DNA from 2 places in the Micromonospora sp. ATA51 genome. Region 2 is predicted to be linked to the other one. Evidence: predicted binding sites of a transcription regulator. Region 2 holds the regulator's gene; the other holds the start of a gene.

Region 1 (5,439 bases), on a different contig from region 2:
CGCCGAGGTCTACCGGCGGTTGGTGGCCACGGCCGACCGGACCCAGGCGGGGCTGCGCCGGGAGCTGACCCGGCTGCGCCTGCACCCGACGCCGTACTACCTGGTCAACGCCATGGAGACGGACGGCGGGCCGGAGGTGCGGGCCTGGCTCTCCGGTCGGCCCGAGGTGGCCCGGGTGCTGGTCAGCCAGCGGCTGCGCCCGCTGCCGGCGGCGGCCCGGCCCGCTCGTGGCAGGGTGCCCGCGCCGGCCGGGCGGCCTGGAACGTCGCGCTGATCGGCGCCGACCGGGTCTGGTCCGAGCTGGGCGTGACCGGCTCGGGCGTGGTGGTCGGCGCCTCCGACTCCGGGGTGGACGGTCGGCACCCGGCGCTGGCCGCCGGCTTCCGCGGCGGCGACGACTCCTGGTACGACCCGTGGGCGCACACCCGCACCCCGAACGACCAGGGCGGGCACGGCACCCACACGGCGGGTAGCGCGGTCGGCCGGGGCGGGATCGGCGTCGCCCCCGGCGCCCGCTGGGTGGGCTGCGTCAACCTGGACCGCAACCTGGGCAGCCCGGCGCGTTACCTGGACTGCCTGCAGTTCATGCTGGCGCCCTTCCCGTTCGGCGGGGACCCGTTCACCGACGGGCGGCCGGACCGGGCGCCGGACGTGCTGACCAATTCGTGGGGCTGCCCGCCGATCGAGGGCTGCGACCCCGGGGCGCTCCGGCCGGCCACCGCCGCGCTGGCGGCGGCGGGCATCCTGGTGGTCGCGGCGGCCGGCAACACCGGCCCGTACTGCGGTTCGGTGGCCGACCCGCCGGCCCCGTACCCGGACGTGCTGACCGTGGGCGCGGTGGACCGGGCGCGCAGCTCACCCGCTTCTCGGGCCGGGGGCCGGCGGCCGGCGGGGCGGCCAAACCGGACCTGGTCGCGCCCGGCGCGGACGTGCTGTCCGCATTCCCGGGTGGGGGTTACGCCACCCTGTCCGGCACCTCGATGGCGACCCCGCAGGTGGCGGGGGTGGTGGCGTTGATGTGGTCGGCGAACCCGGCGCTGGTCGGCGACCTGGCGCGGACCCGGCGGATCCTGCGGGAGACCGCCACCCCGGCCGGGGTCCGCCCGGACGACCCGACCGGGCGCCGCTGCGGCGGCGACGCTGACCTGGTCGGCGCCGGCCTGGTCGACGCGTACGCCGCCGTCCGGGCCGCCCGCGCCGGGTGAGCGGAACCGGGCCGATTCGACGGTGCCGCCGGGCCGCCGGATGACCTAGGGTCGGCGACCATGGACGCGGAGATCATCGAGCTGGACCTTGACCGTCTGCCCGCCGTCGTCGACCTCTGCCGGCAGGCGCTCGACCTGCCCGAGGACGCCGCCGAGCGCCGGCGATCCTGGACACCCTGACCACCCGAGCGGCGGCCGACCGCCCGGTGCTGCTGATCGGCGCGGTGCGCGGGGCCGAGCTGGTGGGGGTGCTGGTCGGGTCGGTCGCGCAGCGGGACCCGCGGCTCGGGCACGTCGACCTGGTGGCGGTGGCGCCGCGGGAGCGCCGCCGGGGTGTCGGGCGGGCCCTGCTGGCCGAGGCGGAACGGCGGCTCGCCGGGCTGGGCGCGGTCGAGCTGCTGCTGGCCGGGAATCCGCCGTACTACGCCTGGCCGGGCGTCGACGTGCGCTACACCCCGGCGGTCTGCGCCGCGCTGCGGCTCGGCTACCGGCAGGACCGTACGGCGTGGAACATGACCGCGGACCTGTCGGAGGGCTCGCCGGCGCTGCGCTCCACGGAGGCGGCCGAACGCCGGCTGGCCGGTCAGGGCGTCACGATACGCCGGGCCGAGCCGGCGGACCTGGCCGCGCTGGCCGCCTTCGCCCGCGCACCTTCGGCGGGACGTGGGACGGCGAGCTGGCCGGCTCGGTGGGGCGGCCGGACGCCGGGGCGCACCTGGCGGAGCGGGACGGCGAGATCCTGGGCTTCGCGGCGTACGGCTCCGCGCGACCGAGCTGGTTCGGCCCGATGGGGACGGCCCCGGCTGCGGAGGGCTCCGGCATCGGCGGGGTGCTGCTGCGCCGCTGCCTGCGGGATCAGGCGGTGGCGGGAATCGGCGCGGCGCAGATCGGTTGGGTGGGCCCGGTGCCGTTCTATTCGGGCAGCGCGGGCGCGCGGATCGAGCGGGTCTTCTTCCTGTACCGGAAGGCGATCGACGGGCACCCGGTCGGGTAATTAAAAGGGCGAAAGGGATATAGACGCCAATAATGCCATTCGCCCGTGCCGGTCATCGACCGCCCCCTACGGTTGCCCGTAGAGGAGGCAGCCATGACCACGGATGACGAACGGATCGAGGACCAGCCCGCGAGCTGGCCACCGGTCGGTGAACTCCCCGGGCAACTGCCGTTCGACCGGCTCGACTACGGCGACGCCGAGCAGCTGGCGGAGCTGGCCGGCGCCGACGCGCCGGCGGCCGAGGAGACCCGGCAACCGGTCGACGAGCCGGTCCGGATCCGGCCGCCGTACAACCGGACGCACAAACGACGCAACCAGCGGCCGCTGCCGACGTGACGGACGGAAAGGGGACGGACCGCTGACGCGGCCCGCCCCCTTTCGGCGTTCGGTGGAACTGGACTCAGAAGTCCATCTCCCCGCCACCCGGACCAGCCGGGGCGGCCGGGGTCTTCTCCGGCTTGTCCGCCACGACGGCCTCGGTGGTGAGGAAGAGCGCCGCGATCGACGCGGCGTTCTGCAGCGCCGAGCGGGTCACCTTGGCCGGGTCGATGATGCCCGCGGCCAGCAGGTCGACGTACTCGCCGTTGGCGGCGTTCAGGCCCCAGCCCGCCTCGATGTTGCGGACGTGCTCGACGACCACGCCACCCTCGAGGCCGGCGTTGACGGCGATCTGCCGCAGCGGGGCGTCCAGCGCGATCTTGACGATCTGCGCGCCGGTCGCCTCGTCGCCGGTCAGGTCCAGCTTGTCGAAGGCGGTCTTGCCGGCCTGCACCAGCGCGACGCCACCACCCGGGACGATGCCCTCCTCGACGGCGGCCTTCGCGTTGCGGACGGCGTCCTCGATGCGGTGCTTGCGCTCCTTGAGCTCGACCTCGGTGGCCGCGCCGACCTTGATCACCGCAACACCGCCGGCCAGCTTGGCCAGGCGCTCCTGCAGCTTCTCCCGGTCGTAGTCGGAGTCGCTCTTCTCGATCTCGGCGCGGATCTGGTTGACCCGACCCTGGATCTGCTCGGCGTCACCCGCGCCGTCGACGATGGTGGTCTCGTCCTTGGTCACCACGACCTTGCGGGCGCGGCCCAGCATGTCGAGGCTGACGGCGTCCAGCTTGAGGCCGACCTCCTCGCTGATGACCTGGCCACCGGTGAGGATGGCGATGTCGGCCAGCATGGCCTTGCGGCGGTCACCGAAGCCCGGCGCCTTGACGGCGACCGACTTGAAGGTGCCGCGGACCTTGTTGACGACCAGGGTCGCCAGGGCCTCGCCCTCGATGTCCTCGGCGATGATCAGCAGCGGCTTGCCGCCCTGCATGACCTTCTCCAGGATCGGGAGCAGGTCCTTCACCGACGAGATCTTGCTGTTGACGATCAGGAGGTACGGGTCGTCGAAGACGGCCTCCATACGCTCCGGGTCGGTCATGAAGTACGCGGAGATGTAGCCCTTGTCGAAGCGCATACCCTCGGTGAGCTCGAGCTCCAGGCCGAAGGTGTTGCTCTCCTCGACGGTGATGACGCCTTCCTTGCCGACCTTGTCCATCGCCTCGGCGATGATCTCACCGACGGTGCTGTCACCGGCGGAGATGGAGGCGGTGGAGGCGATCTGCTCCTTGGTCTCGACGTCCTTGGCGAGCTTGGACAGCTCCTCCGAGACGCTGGCCACGGCGGCCTCGATGCCCCGCTTCAGGGCCATCGGGTTCGCACCGGCGGCCACGTTGCGCAGGCCCTCGCGAACCAGGGCCTGAGCCAGGACGGTCGCCGTCGTCGTGCCGTCACCGGCCACGTCGTCGGTCTTCTTGGCGACCTCCTTGACCAGCTCGGCGCCGATCTTCTCGTACGGGTCCTCGAGCTCGATCTCCTTGGCGATGCTCACACCATCGTTGGTGATGGTGGGGGCACCCCACTTCTTCTCGAGCACGACGTTGCGGCCCTTGGGGCCGAGCGTCACCTTCACGGCGTCGGCGAGCTGGTTCATGCCCCGCTCGAGGCCGCGGCGCGCCTCTTCGTCGAACGCGATCATCTTGGCCATACGGCGTTGTCCTCCTGGACACTCACGGGCCACCCGAGTGTGTGCCCCGGATGGGCCGCCTGGTGTACGCACCTAGGGGACGTCGCCACCTGGCGACGACGACGTCTCCTCGGTCGGGCCGGACAGCCCGCGACGACCGGCCATGTGCCGCTCCGGCGCCATCGAGACGCCGGCGCAGCCGTGGCCCTACCGCCCCGACCATTGGCACTCACGGTATGCGAGTGCCAATGACCTGTTTAGCACTCTCCCTTGCCGAGTGCAAGCACGATGGGCTCGCTCAGCCGAGTTCCGCCGCGAGTCGGGCGGAGTTCACCGGGCCCTCATGGGCCCGCTGCTCGGCGTACGTCACGACGAGACCGATCAGGTAGGCCAGCCAGGCCGGCAGGTAGAGCAGCACGGTGACCACCGAGCCCACGACGGTGCCGGCGGTGATCTCGAAGGCGCCGGCCGGCCCGCCGGCCAGGCTGATGATCATCTGCACCGGTACGGCCACCATCGAGCTGATCGTCGCCAGCAGCCCGACCAGGAGCACCCGGCCGAGCACCTGCCCCAACCGGGCGTGGAAGATCTTGAAGGACCGGGCGATCGGGTTGACCCGCTCGAAGAGCAGCACCGGGCCGGCCAGGCTGAGCGCGCACATCAGATAGATCCCGGGCAGGTAGCAGAAGATCGTGCCGACCAGCACCATCGCGAACACGAGCAGCATCCAGCCCCAGAGCGCCGGCGCCCGCCGCAGGCCGTAGCGCAGCGCGCCGCCCACCGTCACCGGCTCGCCGGCCGCCTGCCGGGTGACCGCCCAGGTGCCGGCCGCCCAGCCGACGCACTGGACGGCCAGCGCGAAGACCCCGACCACGAGCGCCACTCCGAAGAAGACGAGCAGCTCGCGGAAGTAGTCGGCGGGGAACGGGGCGGGCGGCTCACCCGGCGCGGTGACCGTGAGGGTGGGGTGCGGGTAGAACGGCAGCGCGAACAGCGTGATCGCGATGCCCGGCAACCCCTGAGTGATCAGCATGATCGGCAGCAGGACGCGCCAGCTCCGGCGCAGCGCGCCGGCGCCGCGCTGGAACCAGCCGGCGACGCCGGCCCCCGGCGGCGTGACCAGCGGATCCTGGGGGTCGTACCCGGCAGCGGGCAGCCATGGCGCGCCCCCGGCCGGCGGATACCCGCCGTGGGGCGGGTGGCCGGCGAAGGGAGCCGGCGGCCAGTACGGCGGCGGC
Region 2 (18,205 bases):
GGCGGCCGGGGCCACCGCCCCGAAGTCGGTCGGCGGCTCGGGGTGGGCCTCGTCGGAGTACGCGTCGACCAGGAACCCGGTCGCGGCCCGGTCGCCGGGCGTCGGGCCGGTGGCGGTCAGCCCCAGGGGGACGAGCACCCGCTCGGCCAGCACCTCCGCCCAGGTGCCGCCGCGCAGCCGGCCGACCAGCTCGCCGAGGAGCGCCATGCCGAGGTTGGAGTAGTGGTAGCGCCGGCCGGTCGGCAGCACCCGCTCGACCCGGGCCAGGTCGGCGAGCAGCTCGTCCACGCCGGGCGCGCGCAGCGAGTCCCAGACGTCGCCGTACGGCTCGCGTTGCAGGCCCGCGGTGTGCGACAGCAGCCGGCGTACCGTCAGCTCGCCGTGCGCCGGCAGGTCGAGGTGCCGGCCGATCGGGTCGTCCAGGTCCAGCAGGCCGTCGTCCCGGCACTGCATGACCAGCACCGAGGTGAAGGTCTTGGTGACCGAGCCGATCCGGAACACCGACTCCGGGCCGACCGGCGTGTCGTTGCCCGTGTCGCCCACCGCGCAGCTCCAGAGCGGGCGATCGGCCCGGTGCAGGGCGGCCGAGATCGCCGGCACCCGGCCCCGGGCCTGCGCCTGCCGCACCATCCGTTCCAGCCGGTCGTTCACGGTGATCATGCCAGCAGTGTAAGGAGCGGGCCGCCGTGGAGCCCTCAGCGGGCGAGCATCGGGCCGAGCGGGGCGCCGCCGAACAGGTGCGCGTGCGCGTGGAAGACCTCCTGGCCGGCGTACGACCCGGTGTTGAACATCAGCCGGAAGCCGTCCGCGAGCAGCCCCTCCTCCTCGGCCACCACGGCGGCCGTGGCCAGCACCTCACCGGCCAGGCCCGGGTCGCCCTGGGCGAGGGTGGCCACGTCCGCGTAGTGCTCCTTCGGGATGACCAGCACGTGGACGGGCGCCTTGGGGTCGATGTCCCGGAAGGCGAGGGTGGTGGCGGTCTCCCGCACGATGGTGGCCGGGATCTCCCCGGCGACGATCCGGCAGAACAGGCAGTCGGTTCCCATCCGGGCATGCTAAGCGCTGCCCGGACCCGCCGCGCCGCCACCGGCCGCGCCGGGCATGATGTCCGGCGTGACTTCTCGGGCGGTACTGGTGACGGGGGCCTCGCGCGGCATCGGCCGCGCGGTGGCGCGGGCGTTCGCGGCGGGCGGGGACCGGGTGGCGATCCACCACCGGGACTCGGCGGAGCTGGCCGAGCAGCTGCGCGACGAACTGCCGGCGACGGCCACGTGGTGGTCCGCGCCGACCTGGCCGACCCGGACGCGGTCCGGGCGATGGTGGACGAGGCGGCGGAGCGGCTCGGCGGGCTGGACGTCCTGGTCAACAACGCCGGCGTGTACGGGCCGCGGACCTGCCGCACCCGGTCTTCGGCAACACCTATGAGCAGTGGCGCCAGCAGTGGCGGCTGGTGCTGGAGACCAACCTGACCGGGGCCGCCAACGTGACCTGGTGCGCCGCCCAGCACATGCGGGAGCGGGGCGGGCGGATCGTCAACGTCTCCTCCCGCGGCGCGTTCCGGGGCGAGCCGCAGCAGCCCGCGTACGGGGCGAGCAAGGCGGGGCTGAACGCGCTCGGTCAGTCGCTGGCCCTGGCCCTCGCCCCGTACGGCATCGCGGTGGCGACCGTGGCCCCCGGCTTCGTCGAGACGGACATGACCACCGAACACCTCACCGGCGAGAACGGTGCCGCCATCCGCGCCCAGAGCCCGTTCAACCGGGTCGCCCGCCCCGAGGAGATCGCCGCCGCCGTCCACTGGCTGGCCAGTCCCGAGGCGGAGTGGGCCTCCGGCACCATCGTCGACCTCAACGGCGCCTCCTACCTGCGCACCTGACCCCGCCGCTCGCGGCCCGGCACTCGACGCCCGGCACTTGAGGCGCGGCACTCAGGGCTTTGCACTCAAGGCCCGGTGCTCGATGCCCGGTGCTCGATGCGAGCGCTCGATGCGGGCGCGGACATTCCCTACGCACGCTTTGCTCTGCTGCAGCCCACGCAACACTCCCGGGCCGTGAGTGTTGCGTGGGCTGCAGCAGAGCAAAGGGCGTGCTGGAACTCCTCTGGCGGGCGGGGCGACTCACGCGAGTTGCGGGAGACGGCGGCATCACGTGCGCCGGACACACCGTAGTTTCCGGAACATCGTGTGGATCTTCAGCCAGCGACCGGCGGAGACGGCGGGAAGGGCGGAGACGGCGAAGCTCATCACGCGGACGGCAAGCCGGCTGCGGACGCGCGGGTCACCAGCGCGCGAGGCGGGTGGCGAGGACGGCGAGGGCCGCCACGCCGGCCGTGGAGGTGCGCAGCACCGACGGCCCGAGCCGGACCGGGCGGGCGCCGGCCTCGCGGAAGGCCGACAGCTCGGCCGGGGCGATGCCGCCCTCCGGGCCGACCACCAGCACGATCTCGCCCGTGGCGGGCAGGTCGGCGGTGGTCAGCCGCTCCTCGGCCTCCTCGTGCAGCACGAACGCGCCGGCCGCCCCGGCGATCCGCCGGACGACCGTCTGGGTGGACTCGTCCGGGGACCCGGCCACCACCGGCAGCCAGGCCCGGCGGGCCTGCTTGGCCGCCTCCCGGGCGGTCGCCGCCCACTTCTCCCGGGCCCGTACGCCCCGGTCGCCGCGCCACTGGGCCACCGAGCGGGACGCCGCCCAGGGCACGATCTCGTCGACCCCGACCTCGGTCATCGCCTGCACGGCCAGCTCACCCCGGTCGCCCTTGGCGATGCCCTGTACCACCACGACACGCGGGACGGACGCGTCGGTGTACCCCCGGGAGGTGACCTGGAGGTCGAGGGTGCCCCTGCCGACGGCGGTGACCACCGCGGCGGCCGTGCCACCCCGACCGTCGGCCAGCAGCAGTTCCTCGCCGACCCGCAGCCGCTGTACGTTCGCGGCGTGGTGCCCCTCGGGGCCGTCCAGCGTCAGTGCGTCACCGGTGGGCAGCGCCTCCACCAGGAACAGCGGGGCGGACACGTCAGGCGTGCCCGTTGAAGGCGTCGCGCATCCGGGAGAAGAAGCCGCCCTGCTTGGTCAGCTCGGCAACCTCCTCGCCCCGGGTCTTGGCGAAGTCGCGCAGCATCCGCTCCTGGTCGGCGTCGAGCTTGGTCGGCGTCCGCACGTCCAGGTGGACGTAGAGGTCGCCGCGGCCGGTGCCGCGCAGGTGCGGCACGCCCCGGGCGCGCAGCCGCAGCGTGCTGCCCGGCTGGGTGCCCGCCTTGACGTCGACCGTCTCCTCGCTGTCCAGCGTCTTGATGGTCAGCCGGGTGCCGAGCGCGGCGGCGGTCATCGGCACGGTGACCCGGCAGTGCAGGTCGTCGCCCTTGCGGGAGTAGACGTCGTGCGGCCGCTCGCGGATCTCCACGTACAGGTCGCCGGCGGTGCCGCCGCCCGGGCCGACCTCGCCCTGCTGGGCCAGCCGGATCCGCATGCCGTCCTCGACCCCGGCCGGGATCTTGACGGTCAGCGAGCGGCGGGTCCGCACCCGGCCGTCGCCGGCGCAGGTCGGGCAGGGGTGCGGGATGGTGGTGCCGTAGCCCTGGCAGACGGTGCACGGCCGGGCGGAGACCACCTGGCCAAGGAAGGTCCGCTGCACCGACTGCACCTCGCCCCGGCCGCCGCACGCCTCGCAGGTGGCCAGGTGGGTGCCGGCCGCGGTGCCGGCGCCGGAGCAGGTGGTGCAGAGCACGGCGGTGTCGACGGTGATCGGCGCCTCGACGCCGAACGCGGTCTCGTGCAGGTCCAGCTCCAGCCGCAGGATCGCGTCCGCGCCCGGCCGGGTCCGCGGGCGCGGCCCCCCGGGCGCCGCCCGCGGCGCCGCCGAAGAAGGCGTCCATGATGTCCTGGAAGCCGACGAACGGGCCGGCCCCGCCGGGACCACCCGGACCGCCGGCGCCCCCGCCGCCCGGCGCGAGCGGGTCGCCGCCCAGGTCGACGATCTGCCGTTTCCGGTCGTCCGAGAGGACCTCGTACGCGGCGTTGATGTCCTTGAACTTCTCCTGTGCCTCCGGGTCCGGATTGACGTCCGGGTGGAACTGCCGCGCCAGCTTGCGGTAGGCGCGCTTGATCTCGTCGTCGGAGGCCTCCCGGCTCACGCCGAGAATGCCGTAGTAGTCCCTGGCCACTGCGTTCCGTGTCCTCATGTTCGTCTCGCGTTGCGCCGGTCGGCGGCCGGAGCCGGCCGTCGGCCCTTACTGGTCAGTTCTGGGCCAGCAGCTCGCCCACGTAGCGTGCCACGGCCCGCACCGTGGCGATGGTGCCGGGGTAGTCCATCCGGGTGGGCCCGAGCACCCCGAGGCCACCGACGATGGTCGCCCCCGGTCCGTACCCGGTGCTCACCACCGAGGCGGCGCGCAGGTTGTCGATCTCGTTCTCGTCGCCGATCAGCACCCGGGTGGTGCTGGGCTCGGCCTCGCCGATCAGCTTGAGCAGCACGACCTCCTCCTCGAGCGCCTCAAGGATGGGGCGCAGCGAGCCCTGGAAGTCGAGCAGTCCACCGCGGGTGAGGTTGGCCGTCCCGGCCAGCGCGATCCGCTCCTCGTGCCGCTCCACCAGCGTCTCCAGCAGCACGGTGGAGAGCGTGGTCATGGCACCCCGCAGGTGCGGGGCCGACTCCTCGACCAGCGCCTGGACCAGCGGCGGGGTCTCCGAGAGCCGGCTGCCGACCAGCTTCTCGTTGACCAGCCGGCGCAGGTCGATGACGTCGTCGGCGGCGATCGGCGCGGGCAGCTCGACCAGCCGCTGCTCGACCCGCCCGGTATCGGCGATCATGACCAGCATCAGCCGGGTGGTGGAGATCGGCACCAGCTCCAGGTGGCGCACCGAGGAGCGGGCCAGGCTCGGGTACTGCACCACGGCGACCTGGCGGGTCAGCTGGGCCAGCAGCCGGACCGTGCGGTGCACCACGTCGTCCAGGTCGACCGCGCCGACCAGGAAGCGCTCGATGGCCCGGCGCTCGGCCGGGCTGAGCGGCTTGACCCGGGAGAGCCGGTCGACGAAGAGCCGGTAGCCGCGGTCGGTGGGCACCCGGCCCGCGCTGGTGTGCGGCTGCCGGATGTAGCCCTCCTCCTCCAGCACCGCCATGTCGTTGCGCACCGTCGCCGGGGAGACGCCCAGCTGGTGTCGCTCGACGAGGGCCTTGCTGCCGACCGGCTCCTGCGTGGCGACGTAGTCCTCGACGATCGCGCGCAGCACGGCGAGCTTGCGGTCGTCGAGACCCATCTCCCCACCTCCTGAAGCACCTCGACCCGCCGGTGGTCCGGGGCGGGCCGGGCACCTGGCACTCGACTGTAGCGAGTGCCAGTCTACGTCGGCGCCACCCCTGACGCGATGATCAGCGACGGACCACGGGGGTCCGGCCCGCCACCCAGCACGGCGCCAGAGCCGTTCAGCCGGACATCCCGGGCGATCTCGCTCTGGTGCGCCTTGCGGGCAACCCCTACCGTGACGTCCATGACTGAACCACCTCGCCCTCCCGGAGCGGGGGACGCCGGCGCTCAGCCGCCGGACCCGACCCCGCCGTCGGCACCGTACGGCTCGTCGGCGGACGAGCCACCCACCGCACCACTGTCCGGGGCGCCGGGCGCGGGCGGCTATCCCCCGCCCGGTGGCTATCCCCCGCCCTCCGGCGGCCAGCCGCCGTCGGGTGGCTACCCACCTCCGGGCGGCTATCCGCCGCCGGGCGGCGGCTATCCGACCGGCGGCGCGTACGGCGCCAGCGGCGGCTGGGCCAACAACGAGGACAAGACCTGGGCGCTGGTCGCGCACTTCGGCGGCGCGGCGGCGATGTTCGTCAGCGGCGGCGTGCTGGGCTGGCTCCCGCCGCTGGTCGCCATGCTGGCCCGGGGAAACCAGTCGCCGACGGTGCGTCAGCACGCGGTCGCGGCGCTCAACTTCCAGCTGCTCTGGTCGATCGTCGGCCTGGTCGGCTGGGTCCTGGCCTGCATCGTGATCGGGTTCCTCGCGGTCGGCGCGGCGGTCATCATCGGCGTCCTGTTCGGCATCCTCGCCGGCGTCAAGGCCAACGAGGGCCAGCTCTACCGCTATCCGATGAGCATCAGCCTGGTCAAGTGACGCCCCGCCGGCCGGCCCGCGGGTCGGCCGGGCGATCGGCGGTCAGGGCAGCAGGTCGCGGACCACCGCGTCAGCCAGCAGCCGGCCGCGCAGCGTGAGCACCGCCCGGCCGGCCGCGTACTCCGGCGCGGCCAGCAGCCCGCCGGCCAGGGCCCGCTCCGCCCCGGCCCGCCCCGCGTCGTCCAGCACGTCCAGCGGCAGCCCGGAGGCGAGCCGCAGCCGCAGCATGACGTCCTCCATGTGCGCCTCGTCGGGCGTGAGCACCTCCCGGGCCAGGCCCGGCGACCCCCCGGCGGCGAGCCGCTCGGCGTACGTCGTCGGGTGCTTGACGTTCCACCAGCGCACCCCGCCGACGTGGCTGTGCGCCCCCGGTCCGAGGCCCCACCAGTCGGCGCCGGTCCAGTAGAGCAGGTTGTGCCGGCACCGGGCCGCCGCCGAGCGGGTCCAGTTGGACACCTCGTACCAGGAGAAACCGGCCGCGTCGAGGGCGCCTCCGCGGCCAGGTAGCGGTCCGCCGCCACGTCGTCGCTCGGGTACGGCAGCTCGCCGCGCCGCATCCGCGCGGCCAGCCGGGTGCCGTCCTCCACGATCAGGGCGTACGCGCTGACGTGGTCGACCCCGGCCGCGACGACCTGCTCCAGCGAGGCGGCGAAGTCCTCGGCGCGCTCCCCCGGCGTGCCGTAGATCAGGTCCAGGTTCACGTGGTCGAACCCGGCGTCGCGCGCCTCGAGGGCGGCGGTGGTGGCCCGCCCGGCGCTGTGCTTGCGGTCCAGGATCGCCAGCACGCCCGGCGCGGCGGACTGCATGCCCAGCGAGATCCGGGTGTAGCCGGCGGCCCGCAGCGTCTTCAGCGACTCCGGCGTGACCGACTCGGGGTTGGCCTCGGTGGTCACCTCGGCGTCGGCGGCGAGCCCCCAGGTGCGGTCGATCCCCGCCAGAATGCGGGCCAGGTCGTCGGCGGGGAGCAGGGTCGGCGTGCCGCCGCCGACGAAGACGGTGTCGACCCGTCGCGGCGGCGTGTCACCGAACACCCGGCCCGCGAGGGCCAGCTCGGCCAGCACGGTGTCGGCGTACGACTCGCGGCTGGCCCCGCCGCCCAGCTCGGCCGCCGTGTACGTGTTGAAGTCGCAGTAGCCGCAGCGGCTGGCGCAGAACGGGACGTGCACGTACACGCCGAAACCGCGCGCGCCGACCGCGCGGGTGGCGGCGGCGGGCAGCGACCCGTCACGCGGGACGGATTCACCTTCTGGAAGAGCGCCGGGCATGGCAACTAGTGTGCCCGGCATGACCTCTCCGGACGCTCTCGTGCGGGTCGCCACGGCCCGTGGGGTGACCACCCTCACCCTGGACAGCCCGCACAACCGCAACGCGCTCTCCACCCCGCTGATGACCGGGCTGCTGGCCGGGCTGGCCGCGGCGGTCGCCGACGACGCGGTCCGGGCGATCGTGCTGGACCACACCGGCCCGGTCTTCTGCTCCGGCGCGGACCTGAAGGAGACCGCCGCCGCGTACGCCAGCGGGACGGTGCCGGCCGGGATGCTCGGCGACGTGCTGGTGGCGGTGCGGGAGTGCCCGAAGCCGGTGCTGGCGAAGGTGGCCGGGCCGGCGCGGGCCGGCGGGCTGGGCCTGATCGCGGCGGCCGACCTGGCGGTCTGCGCCGAGGAGGCGACCTTCGCCTTCACCGAGGTGCGGATCGGGGTGATCCCGGCGGTCATCTCGGCCACCGTGCTGCCCCGGCTGAATCCCCGGGCCGCCGCCGAGCTGTACCTGACGGGGGACACCTTCGACGCCGCCGGGCCGCCGAGATCGGTCTGGTCACCGCGGCCGTGCCGGCGGCCGGGCTGGACGCGGCGGTGGCCCGTTACTGCGACTCGCTGGTCCGGGGCGCGCCGCGGGCCCTGGCGGGCGCCAAGGAGCTGCTGCGCCGGCCGGCCCCCACCGACCTGCGCGCCGAGATCGCCGAGTTGGCCGCCCTCTCCACCGGGTACTTCCTCTCCGACGAGGGCCGGGAGGGCGTTCTCGCCTTCCGCGAGAAAAGGGACGCGGCCTGGGTGCCGACCGGGAACGCCGCCGGCTGACCACGGACGCTCGCGGTGGCCGAGTGGTGACGGAACGGGAGGCAACCGGTCGGACGACCCGGGCGGCGCTCCGGGGGACGTACGCTTGGCGGACTGTCGAACAGGAGGTGCGGGTGCGAACTCGGGCAATCGGGGCAGCCGGTGTGGTGGTGGCGGTCGTCGCCCTCCTCGGGATCTGGTTCGTGGCCCGGCACGTCGCGCCCCAGCTCCGCCTCCCGGCGGCCAGCCGCACCTGCACCGTCCAGGCCGACGGCCGGGTCGTGCTCGGCGCCGACCAGATGGCCAACGCGGCCACCATCGCGGCAATCGGCGCACAGCGCCGGATGCCCGAGCGGGCCGTGGTGGTGGCGCTGGCGACGGCGTACCAGGAGTCGCACCTGAAGAACCTCGCCCACGGCGACCGGGACTCGCTCGGCCTGTTCCAGCAGCGCCCGAGCCAGGGCTGGGGCACCGCCGAGCAGATCCAGGACCCGCGCTACGCGGCGGACCGGTTCTACGCGGCGCTGAAGAAGGTCAAGGGCTGGGAGGAGCTGCGGGTCACCGAGGCCGCCCAGCGGGTGCAGCGGTCGGCCTATCCCGAGGCGTACCAGAAGTGGGCGGACGAGTCGCAGGTCCTCACCCGCGCGCTGCTCGGCCATGCGACCGGCGCGGTGGCCTGCACGGTCGGGCCGACGCCGGCGATGCGCGGCCAGGCCGCCGCGGCCGCGCTGATCCAGGGGCTGACCCTCGACTGGGGGTTGCCGGGCGTGGCCTCCCCGACCGACCTGACCGGCCTGGCGGTGTCGGCGACGGACAGCCGCAACGGCTGGCGGTACGCCCACTGGCTGGTGTCGCACGCCGACGACCACGGCGTGAAGCGGGTCCGCTTCGGCGGCCTGGAGTGGACCGCCGAGCAGGGGACCTGGACCAAGGTGGCCGACGGGCGGGCGACCCCGACCCAGGTGCTGGCGGAGGTCTTCGCCGACACGTAGGCCGGCCAACCGGCCACGGTCAGGGGCGGCTGCCGGAGAGCCGGCGGCGGGCCTTCTCCCGGATCGCTCGGGCAGCTCCGGGGCGTCCAGCAGCCGGGGCAGCAGCGCCGGCTCCAGGCTCGTCGCCCGGAACACCTCGCCGATCGTCACCCCGTGCGCCGGGCGCGCCACCACCTCGACCGGGTCGCCGGCGCCGACCTCACCCTCCCGCAGCACCCGCAGGTACGCCCCGGGCGCGGCCCGCGCGGTGAACCGCTTGATCAGGTCGGGCATCCCCCAGAAGCCGGCGAAGGTGGTGCACGGCGTGCGGGGCTTGGTGACCTGGAGCAGTGCGTCGCCGATGGCCCACTGCTCGCCGATGACCGCCCCGGTGACGTCCACCGCGTACGTGGTCAGGTTCTCGCCGAAGCCGCCGGGCCGGATGCCCCGGCCCAGCTCGGCCGCCCACCAGTCGGCGTCCTCCTCGGCGTAGGCGTAGACGGCCTGGTCGGGCCCGCCGTGGTGGGCCCGCTCGCCGATGAAGTCGCCGGCCACCCCGTCGACCCGCAGCAGCACCGGACCGTCGACCGGCCGCTTGTCGATGCCGCTGCGACCGCTCGGGTCGCCCGCCCACTCCGCCTCGGTGACCACGCCGAGGTTCACCGCCGCCAGCCTGCCCGTCATGGCGGTGAGCCTAGTCGGGCGCGGATCGGCGGGACAGCCGGTGATCAGCCCTTGACGGCGCGGCCACCAGGCCGGAGACCATCCGGCGCTGCACCAGCAGGAAGAAGACGATCACCGGCAGGGTGAACAGCGTCGAGGCGGCCATGACCGACCCCCAGGCGGTGTCGTCCCGCCCGAAGAAGAAGGTCATCGCCACCGGCAGGGTGTACCTGTCCTGGTCGTTGATGAAGGTCAGCGCGAAGATCAGCTCGTTCCACGCGGTGATGAAGGAGAAGATGCTGGTGGCGACCAGCCCCGGGGCGACCAGCGGGAAAAGGATCCGCCGGAAGGTCTGGGCCCGGCTCGCGCCGTCGATGGCCGCGGCCTCCTCCAGTTCCTTGGGCACCGCCGCCACGAAGCCGCGCAGCATCCACACGGCGAACGGCAGCGAGAAGCCGAGGTAGGTGAGGATCAGGCTGGGCAGCGTGTTGTAGAGCCCGAGCCGCTGGATCATCAGGAAGAGCGGGATGACCAGCGCTTCCAGCGGGATCATCTGGACCACCAGCAGCAGGATCAGGAACGTGGTGCGCAGCCGGAACCGGAACCGGGCCACCGCGGTCGCCGCGAGCAGCGCGACCAGGCCGCTGAGCAGCACCGTCGCCAGCGCGACCAGGGCGCTGTTGAGGAAGAAGTCGGCGAAGGTCACGCCCGGGATCAGGTTGCCGGTGAGGATCTCCCGGTAGTGCTCCAGGGTGGGCTCCGCCGGCACCGGGCGCGGCGTGGCCGAGAAGATCTCCCGGTTCGGCTTCAGCGAGGTGGCGATCATCCAGTAGACCGGGAAGGCCGCGAAGAGCGCGACCAGCAGGCCGGCGCCGTTGAGGGCGAACTTCTTCACGACTCGTCCTCCTGCCGGAGCACCATCCGGACGTAGACACCGGTCACCACGAGCAGGATCAGGGTGAGGATGACGGCGATCGCCGCCCCGAGGCCGTACTTGGGCGGCGGTGAGAACGCCTCCGCGTACGAGTAGATGGAGAGCATGAACGTCGACCGGTCCTGGGTGCCGCCGGCCAGCACGAACTGCTGGGTGAACACCTTGAAGTCCCAGATCGTGGAGAGCACCACCAGGATGCCGAAGACCGGTCGCAGGGTCGGGAAGGTGACCGACCAGAAGACCCGCCACGGCCCGGCCCCGTCCACCCGGGCGGCCTCCTGCAGCTCGCTCGGCACGCTCTTCAGCCCGGCCAGCACGCTGACCGCGATGAACGGGAACGAGTGCCAGACCACCACCAGGGTCAGGATCGAGAAGAACAGCAGCGGATCGTTGAACCAGCCGTAGCCGGTCCAGTCGCTGCGCCCGAAGAGGGCGGTGGAGAGCCCGTCGGGAAGCTTGTTGAACAGCCAGGTGACCAGGCCACTGGTGTCGTCGAAGATCCACTTCCAGACGATGGTGCCGGTCAGCGCCGGGGTGGCCCAGGCCAGCATCACGCAGCTGGCGACGAAGGTGGCCATCCGCTTGCCGAGCCGGTTGAGCAGCAGCCCGACCAGGGTGCCGAGGATCATCGTCAGCACCACGTTGGCCGCGGCGAAGAGCACCGTGTTGCGCAGCACCGTACGGAAGAACGGGTCGCCGAGGATCTGGGCGTAGTTGTGGAACCCCACCCACGGCCACTCGCGGTCCCCGCGCAGCTGCCGGACGCTGTCCAGCTTGTAGAAGGACATGCCCACCACCTGGCCGAGGGGCCAGAGCAGCAGCACCCCGATGATCAGCAGGCAGGGCAGGAGCAGCAGGTACGGCAGGCGGTCGACGCGGCGGCCTCGCCGGCGCTCTTGGTCAGTAAGCTCACTTGCTGTTCAAGATGCCTTCCATCTCGGTGGCCGCGTCGGCGGTGGCCTTCTCGACCGTCTTCTGACCCTTGATGACCGAGCTGTTCATCGCCTGGGTCACCGTCTTGGTCCGGCTGACCTCGACCCACTTCGGGGTGAGCGGGGTCAGCTTGGTGTTCTGCATGGTGGTGGCGAACGCGGCCATCACCTTGTCGTTGGCGTAGTTGCCGCCGCCGACCAGATCCTGGTAGACCGGGAAGAAGTTGAGGCTGCTGGCGAACTCCTGGTCCTTCTGCTTGCTCAGCAGGACGGTCAGGTAGTCCCAGGCCAGGGCCTGCCGCTTGCTGTCCTTCCAGAGGGCGATGTCGGAGCCGCCCGCGAAGGCCGGGGCCGGCTTGCCGTCCGGGCCGGGGATGGGGAACGTGCCCCACACCTTCTCGATCTCCGGGTTGTCCTTCTTCATCGCGCCGCCCTGCCAGCTGCCGGCGAAGGCCATCGCCGCCTTGCCGGTGGCGAACTGGGTACGGGCGTCGACCTCGTTCCAGCCGGCGGCGGCCGGCGGGGCGACCTTGTGCACGGTCACCAGGTCGGTCCAGAACTTGACCGCCTTCTGCGCCTCCGGCGTGTTGTAGCCGGACTTCCAGGTGTCGCCCTGCTTGGTGGCGATCTCGCCGCCGGCGGCCCAGAGGAAGGAGTAGAACGGCAGCTCGGAGTTGCCCGGCAGGGCGATGCCGTAGGTGCCCGGCTTCTTCGCCTGGACGGCCTTCGCGGTGGCGACCAGCTCGTCCCAGCTCGTCGGCGGCTGCACGCCGGCCTCGGCGAACCAGTCGGTGCGGTAGTAGATGGCCCGCACGCCGGCGTACCACGGCACGCCGTACTGCTTGCCGTCGAGCTGGGCGTTCTTGACCAGGTCGGGAAGGATGTCCTTGCCCTCGGACCAGCCGTTGAACTTGTCGGTGACGTCGGCGAGGGCCTCCTGCGCCGCCCAGCCCTGGGTCTCGGTGTTGCCGAGCTCGGTGACGTCCGGCCCCTCGCCGCCGGCGAGCGCCGCCTGGAACTTCTTCGGCGCCTCGAGCCAGGGGATGTACTGGACGACCACGTCCGTCTCGGGGTGCTTCTTCTTGAATTCGGCCTCGACTCCGTCGAGGAACTTGGTCTGGGCGTCGCCGCCCTCGCCCATTATCCAGACCGTCAGCTTGCTGTTGTCCGCGGCCTTGTCGTCGTCACCCGAGCCACCGCAGCCGGCGAGCACCATCGCGGCCGAGGCCACGATGGCGGTGACCGGCGCCAGCCGCTTCCACCTGTTCACGCCCATATCTCCCTCGCGCCGTCTGGCACTAACCTTCTGCGCCGCACCTTAGTAGGAAAAAATCCTTTACGACAGGGGGTAGTCGTGCGGACCGGGCGAGGCGACCGTATCGCAGGGGGCGGGGGCGGGGGCAAGCGTGCCGGGACGGCAGGTCGCGGGCGTCCGGGGCGGCACGCACGACGCGGGCGCCGACCTTCCGGTCGGCGCCGCTTCAGCAATTCAGGGTGTGTCAGTACCGGGAGACGCTGCGGCGACGACCCACGCCGGCCACCAGGGCCACGGCGATGGCGGCGAACAGGACCTGCAGCAGCAGCTCCCGCCAGTCGATGCCGGCGGTGTCGGCGAAGCCCGAGGCGCGGGCGACGATCGTGCCGAGCAGCGCGGCGCCGACGCCGATCAGCATGTGCAGCCACATCGGCATGTTCTGACGGCCCGGTACGACCAGGCGGCCCAGAGCGCCGACGATGAGACCAACGATGAGCGCGGTGATGATGCCCCAGACGGTGAGCTCCACGGTCGCTCCTCCTTCAGTAATCGAGTCACACGCTGTCGTGTGTTTCCTGCCGTCACCGCCAATTGCCCGACCGGCCGAAAACCCAAACCGACTCGGGTGACGAAGGCATCCTGGGGGTCGAATCCGTGGAATATTTCGCGGTGCGGCCGCACCTGGACACAATGCGGAACGGGCGCGACCTGCCGGTCGCGCCGTTTCGGCAGTTCAGGCTGGGTCAGTAGCGGGAGACGCTGCGGCGACGACCCACGCCGGCCACCAGGGCCACGGCGATGGCGGCCACCACGACCTGGACCAGCAGTTCCAGCCAGTCGATACCGGCGGTCTCGGTGGCGATGCCCAGCGCCCGGGCGATGACCGTACCGAGCAGCGCGGCGCCGATACCGATCAGCATGTGCAGCCACATCGGCATGTTCTGGCGACCCGGAACGACCAGGCGGCCCAGAGCGCCGACGATGAGACCAACAACGATGGCGGTGATGATGCCCCACACGGTGAGCTCCACGGTCGCCCTCCTTCTTCAGAAGTTTCACACGGTGTCGTGTGGTTCCTGTCGTGACCGCTAAGTGCCCGAGCGACCGGAAATCCAAACCGAGTCAATCTGCCGGACGTCGTGCAAGGTCGATGTCCGGGCCGCGCGTCGGTTCGGGCAGCAGGCGACACCCCGCAGGTGGGAGCGGGTGCCGGCCGACCCGACGACGGCGTCCGGGACGGGAGAAATTCATCGACGGTACGACCACGAACGGCGGCGCCCCGCGCGGAGGACCCGGGTGCGGGTCGCTCCGGCGGGGCGCCGGCCGTGCTGGGGTGACGCGAGCGGGGCTACTTCTTGCCGGGGGCCTTGCCGTCCCCGGAGTCGGAGGAGAGCGCGGCGATGAAGGCCTCCTGCGGCACCTCCACCCGGCCGACCATCTTCATCCGCTTCTTGCCTTCCTTCTGCTTCTCCAGCAGCTTGCGCTTCCGGCTGATGTCACCGCCGTAGCACTTGGCGAGCACGTCCTTGCGGATCGCCCGGATGGTCTCCCGGGCGATCACGCGGCTGCCGATGGCGGCCTGGATCGGCACCTCGAACTGCTGGCGGGGGATCAGGTTGCGCAGCTTCGCCGCGATGGTGACGCCGTAGTTGTACGCCTTGTCCTTGTGCACGATCGCGCTGAACGCGTCCACCGGCTCGCCGTGCAGCAGGATGTCGACCTTGACCAGCTCGGAGGCCTGCTCGCCGGATGGCTCGTAGTCCAGCGAGGCGTAGCCCTTGGTGCGGCTCTTGAGCTGGTCGAAGAAGTCGAAGATGATCTCCGCGAGGGGCAGGGTGTAGCGCAGCTCCACCCGGTCCGCGGAGAGGTAGTCCATGCCGAGCAGGCTGCCCCGGCGACCCTGGCACAGCTCTATGACGGCGCCGACGTAGTCGTTCGGGGTGAGCACGGTGGCCCGGACGACGGGCTCGTACACCTCGGCGATCTTGCCGGTCGGGTACTCGCTCGGGTTGGTCACCACGATCTCCTGGCCGTCCTCGGTGATGGCCCGGTAGACCACGTTCGGCGCGGTGGAGATCAGATCGAGGTTGTACTCGCGCTCCAGCCGCTCCCGGATGATCTCCAGGTGCAGCAGGCCGAGGAAGCCGCAGCGGAAGCCGAAGCCCAGCGCCCCCGACGTCTCCGGCTCGTAGTCGAGCGCGGCATCGTTGAGCTTGAGCTTGTCCAGCGCCTCGCGCAGGTTCGGGTAGTCCGACCCGTCGATCGGGTAGAGGCCCGAGTAGACCATCGGCTTCGGGTCCTTGTAGCCGCCGAGGGCCTGGGCCGCCGGCCGCGAATTGATGGTGACGGTGTCACCCACCCGGGACTGGCGGACGTCCTTCACTCCGGTGATCAGGTAACCCACCTCGCCGACGCCGAGTGCGTCGGCCTTCACCATCTCCGGCGAGATGACGCCGATCTCCAGCAGCTCGTGCACCGCGGCGGTGGACATCATCTTGATCCGGTCGCGCGCGCTGATCCGCCCGTCAATCACCCGGACGTAGGTGACCACGCCCCGGTAGACGTCGTACACCGAGTCGAAGATCATCGCCCGGGCCGGGGCGTCGGCGTCGCCGACCGGGGGCTGGAACTGCCGGACGATCTCGTCCAGCAGGTACGGCACGCCCTCGCCGGTCTTGCCGGAGACCCTGATGCAGTCCGCCGGGTCGCCACCGATCAGGTGGGCGAGCTCCTCGGCGTACTTCTCGGGCTGGGCGGCCGGCAGGTCGATCTTGTTGAGCACCGGGATGATGCGCAGGTCGTTCTCGAGCGCCAGGTAGAGGTTGGCCAGGGTCTGCGCCTCGATGCCCTGTGCGGCGTCGACCAGCAACACGGCTCCCTCGCAGGCGGCCAGCGACCGGGACACCTCGTACGTGAAGTCGACGTGCCCCGGCGTGTCGATCATGTTGAGCACCGCGTGCTCACCGGCCCGCTCACCCTCGCGGATGGTCCACGGCATCCGGACGGCCTGGCTCTTGATCGTGATGCCGCGCTCGCGCTCGATGTCCATCCGGTCCAGGTACTGGGCACGCATCTGCCGGGGGTCGACCACGCCGGTGAGCTGCAACATCCGGTCGGCCAGGGTCGACTTCCCGTGATCGATGTGGGCGATGATGCCGAAGTTCCGGATGCGACCGGGGTCGGTGGCACCAGGAGCATTCGCGCCGGGATCGAGCTTCGGTGGCACAGCGGTCCGTTCTGGTCGGCTGACGTGAGGGGGCCGGCACGCGCCGGCCCCCTCTATCTCCCACGTCGCTCCGGACGCGGTCCGATCACTCCTGGCTGCCGTCGAAGGCCCGATCGGTCACTCCGCCGGCGGCTCGACGAAGAGGGCGGCGAGCCGGGGCAGCCGGCGACGCGCCTCCTCGTCGTCGTCGAAGTCCCAGAAGTCGTTCAGATCGGGCACCGGCACCGGGTCGCGGTCCGCCGGCAGGTCGGCCGCGGTGGCCTTCCGGTACGCCTCCCAGGGCACCGCGAGCATGTCCTCGCACTCGAACTCCTCGCCGCTGAGCGCGGCGGCCCGCACGCGGGGCAGCTCGGCGAGGGAGTCGGGGGCGGCGACCGCCCGGGCGAACACCGCCCGGCCCTGGGTCATCAGCCAGCCACGGAAGTACTCGAAGCCGTCGCCGGAGGCGCCCCCGTTGATCAGATAGGCCGCGCCCCACAGGTCCACCCGGTAGGACGCCGCGAGCACCCGCCGCTGGTGGTGGGCGTACTCGACGATGTCGTCCGGGTCCCGCTCGGCCAGCAGGGCGACCGCCCGGGCGGCGATGGCGTCGGGCTCTCCCCCGCCGCCCTCCCGGGCCCGGTCGATCAGCTGCCAGAAGTCGTCGGTCCGCATGGCTGGCAGTCTGGCAGAGCCGACCGACACCCGACCGCCGGCACGACCGGGCGGGCACCGTCGGGCAGCATGGGCGGGTGCCCGCGATCTCGCTGCCCCCGGTGCCGTACGACGCCACCGCCGTGCGCCCCGCCTGGGCGGCGCTGCCGGCCGGCCTGCGGGACGCGGTCGCGGGGCGGCTCGGCGGCCCGCCGGTCGCGGTACGGTGGCCGGCGCCGGATTCACCCGGGGCTTCGCCGCCGTGCTGGAGACCGCCGACGGCGCGCGGGCCTTCCTGAAGGCGGCCTCGCTGACCACGCAGCGGCACCTGGTCGACTGGTACGCCCACGAGGCCGCCGTCCTCGCCCGGCTCCCCGCCGGCCTGCCGGTCCCCCGGCCACGGTGGGCGCTCACCGAGGCCGGCTGGTACGCGGTCTGCCTCGACGCCGTCGACGGCGCCCCGCCCCGGCTGCCCTGGGACCCGGCCGAGCTGACCGCCACCCTCGCCGCGTACGCCGAGGTCGCGGCCGCCCTCGCCGAACCACCGGCGGAGCTGGTCAGGCTCGGGCTGCCCCGCCTCGCCGACCTGGCCCGCGACGACATCCTCTGCTGGGGCGAGGTTGCCGCCGGCCGGGAGCCGGCGCCGGAGCTGCCGCCCTGGGCCCGGCCGCGGCTGCCCGAGCTGGCCGCGCTGGAGTCCCGCCTCCCGGCGTACGCGGACGCCTCCCCCGCCGGGTCGGGCCGTTCGCCAACCGGGTTGATCCACTGCGACCTGCGGGTGGACAACGTGCTGATCGACACCGCCGGTCGGGCCTGGATCTGCGACTGGAACTGGCTCTGTCACGGGCCGGCCTGGTTCGACCTGGCCGGCCTGTTGATCACCGCGTACGCCAGCGGCCTCGCCGCGGACGAGGCGTTCGCCACCCACCCGGCGGCGGCCGGCGCGCCGCCGGACGCGCTCGACGTGACCCTGGCCGCACTGTCCGGGTACCTCCTCACCAACGCGGCCGCCGGCCCGTCCTCCGCGTCGCCGCACATCCGAGCCCACCAGCGGTGGAGCGGCGACCAGGCGCTCAGCTGGCTGGCCGCCCGGCGGAGCTGGGGCTGAGTCGTTTTGGCTCGTCCCGGCCGACCTGGTAACCTGGCTCTTCGCGCAGCGATGACGCATGCTCGTCGCGCGTGAAGCAGACCAAACCGAGCTATCAAGACGAGGCTGTCGCGTGGCGAACATCAAGTCCCAGATCAAGCGCAACCGGCAGAACGAGAAGCGCCGGCTGCGTAACAAGTCGGTCAAGTCGTCGCTGAAGACCGCCATCCGCAAGTTCAACGAGGCTGCGGAGGCCGGTGACGCCGAGAAGGCCACCGTCCTCATGCGTGACGCCGCCCGCAAGCTGGACCAGGCTGCCAGCAAGGGCGTCATCCACGCCAAC

Evidence for each region. Region 2 encodes HrcA, which represses chaperone genes, less so after heat shock. Its sites were predicted from a motif close to GGTTNGCACNCTCNNNNNGAGNGTGCNAACC; they were not measured.
Region 1: groL (chaperonin GroEL) is a predicted target of HrcA. The motif match lies at 4,422-4,452, and genes of this name have one in related genera.

Annotation. Positions count from the first base shown of each region.
Region 1 is NZ_JAEVHJ010000375.1:7-5,445, reverse strand. It holds partial or broken gene JNW87_RS41015 (S8 family serine peptidase) at 1-1,205, shown strand, start outside; partial or broken gene JNW87_RS33445 (GNAT family N-acetyltransferase) at 1,266-2,199, shown strand; gene JNW87_RS33440 (hypothetical protein) at 2,293-2,535, shown strand; gene groL (chaperonin GroEL) at 2,600-4,222, opposite strand; partial or broken gene JNW87_RS33430 (hypothetical protein) at 4,500-5,439, opposite strand, start outside.
Region 2 is NZ_JAEVHJ010000098.1:2,621-20,825, reverse strand. It holds partial or broken gene JNW87_RS17140 (serine hydrolase) at 1-660, opposite strand, end outside; gene JNW87_RS17135 (histidine triad nucleotide-binding protein) at 696-1,046, opposite strand; partial or broken gene JNW87_RS41525 (SDR family NAD(P)-dependent oxidoreductase) at 1,102-1,469, shown strand; gene JNW87_RS41520 (SDR family NAD(P)-dependent oxidoreductase) at 1,451-1,873, shown strand; gene JNW87_RS17125 (16S rRNA (uracil(1498)-N(3))-methyltransferase) at 2,274-3,008, opposite strand; partial or broken gene dnaJ (molecular chaperone DnaJ) at 3,010-4,156, opposite strand; gene hrcA (heat-inducible transcriptional repressor HrcA) at 4,230-5,252, opposite strand; gene JNW87_RS17110 (hypothetical protein) at 5,336-5,485, opposite strand; gene JNW87_RS17105 (DUF4870 domain-containing protein) at 5,484-6,104, shown strand; partial or broken gene hemW (radical SAM family heme chaperone HemW) at 6,147-7,369, opposite strand; partial or broken gene JNW87_RS17095 (enoyl-CoA hydratase-related protein) at 7,389-8,182, shown strand; gene JNW87_RS17090 (hypothetical protein) at 8,290-9,153, shown strand; partial or broken gene JNW87_RS17085 (MOSC domain-containing protein) at 9,173-9,816, opposite strand; gene JNW87_RS17080 (carbohydrate ABC transporter permease) at 9,827-10,690, opposite strand; gene JNW87_RS17075 (carbohydrate ABC transporter permease) at 10,687-11,553, opposite strand; gene JNW87_RS17070 (sugar ABC transporter substrate-binding protein) at 11,639-12,931, opposite strand; gene JNW87_RS17065 (GlsB/YeaQ/YmgE family stress response membrane protein) at 13,161-13,445, opposite strand; gene JNW87_RS17060 (GlsB/YeaQ/YmgE family stress response membrane protein) at 13,660-13,947, opposite strand; gene lepA (translation elongation factor 4) at 14,265-16,142, opposite strand; gene JNW87_RS17050 (DUF4240 domain-containing protein) at 16,260-16,796, opposite strand; partial or broken gene JNW87_RS17045 (phosphotransferase) at 16,874-17,883, shown strand; gene rpsT (30S ribosomal protein S20) at 17,996-18,205, shown strand, end outside.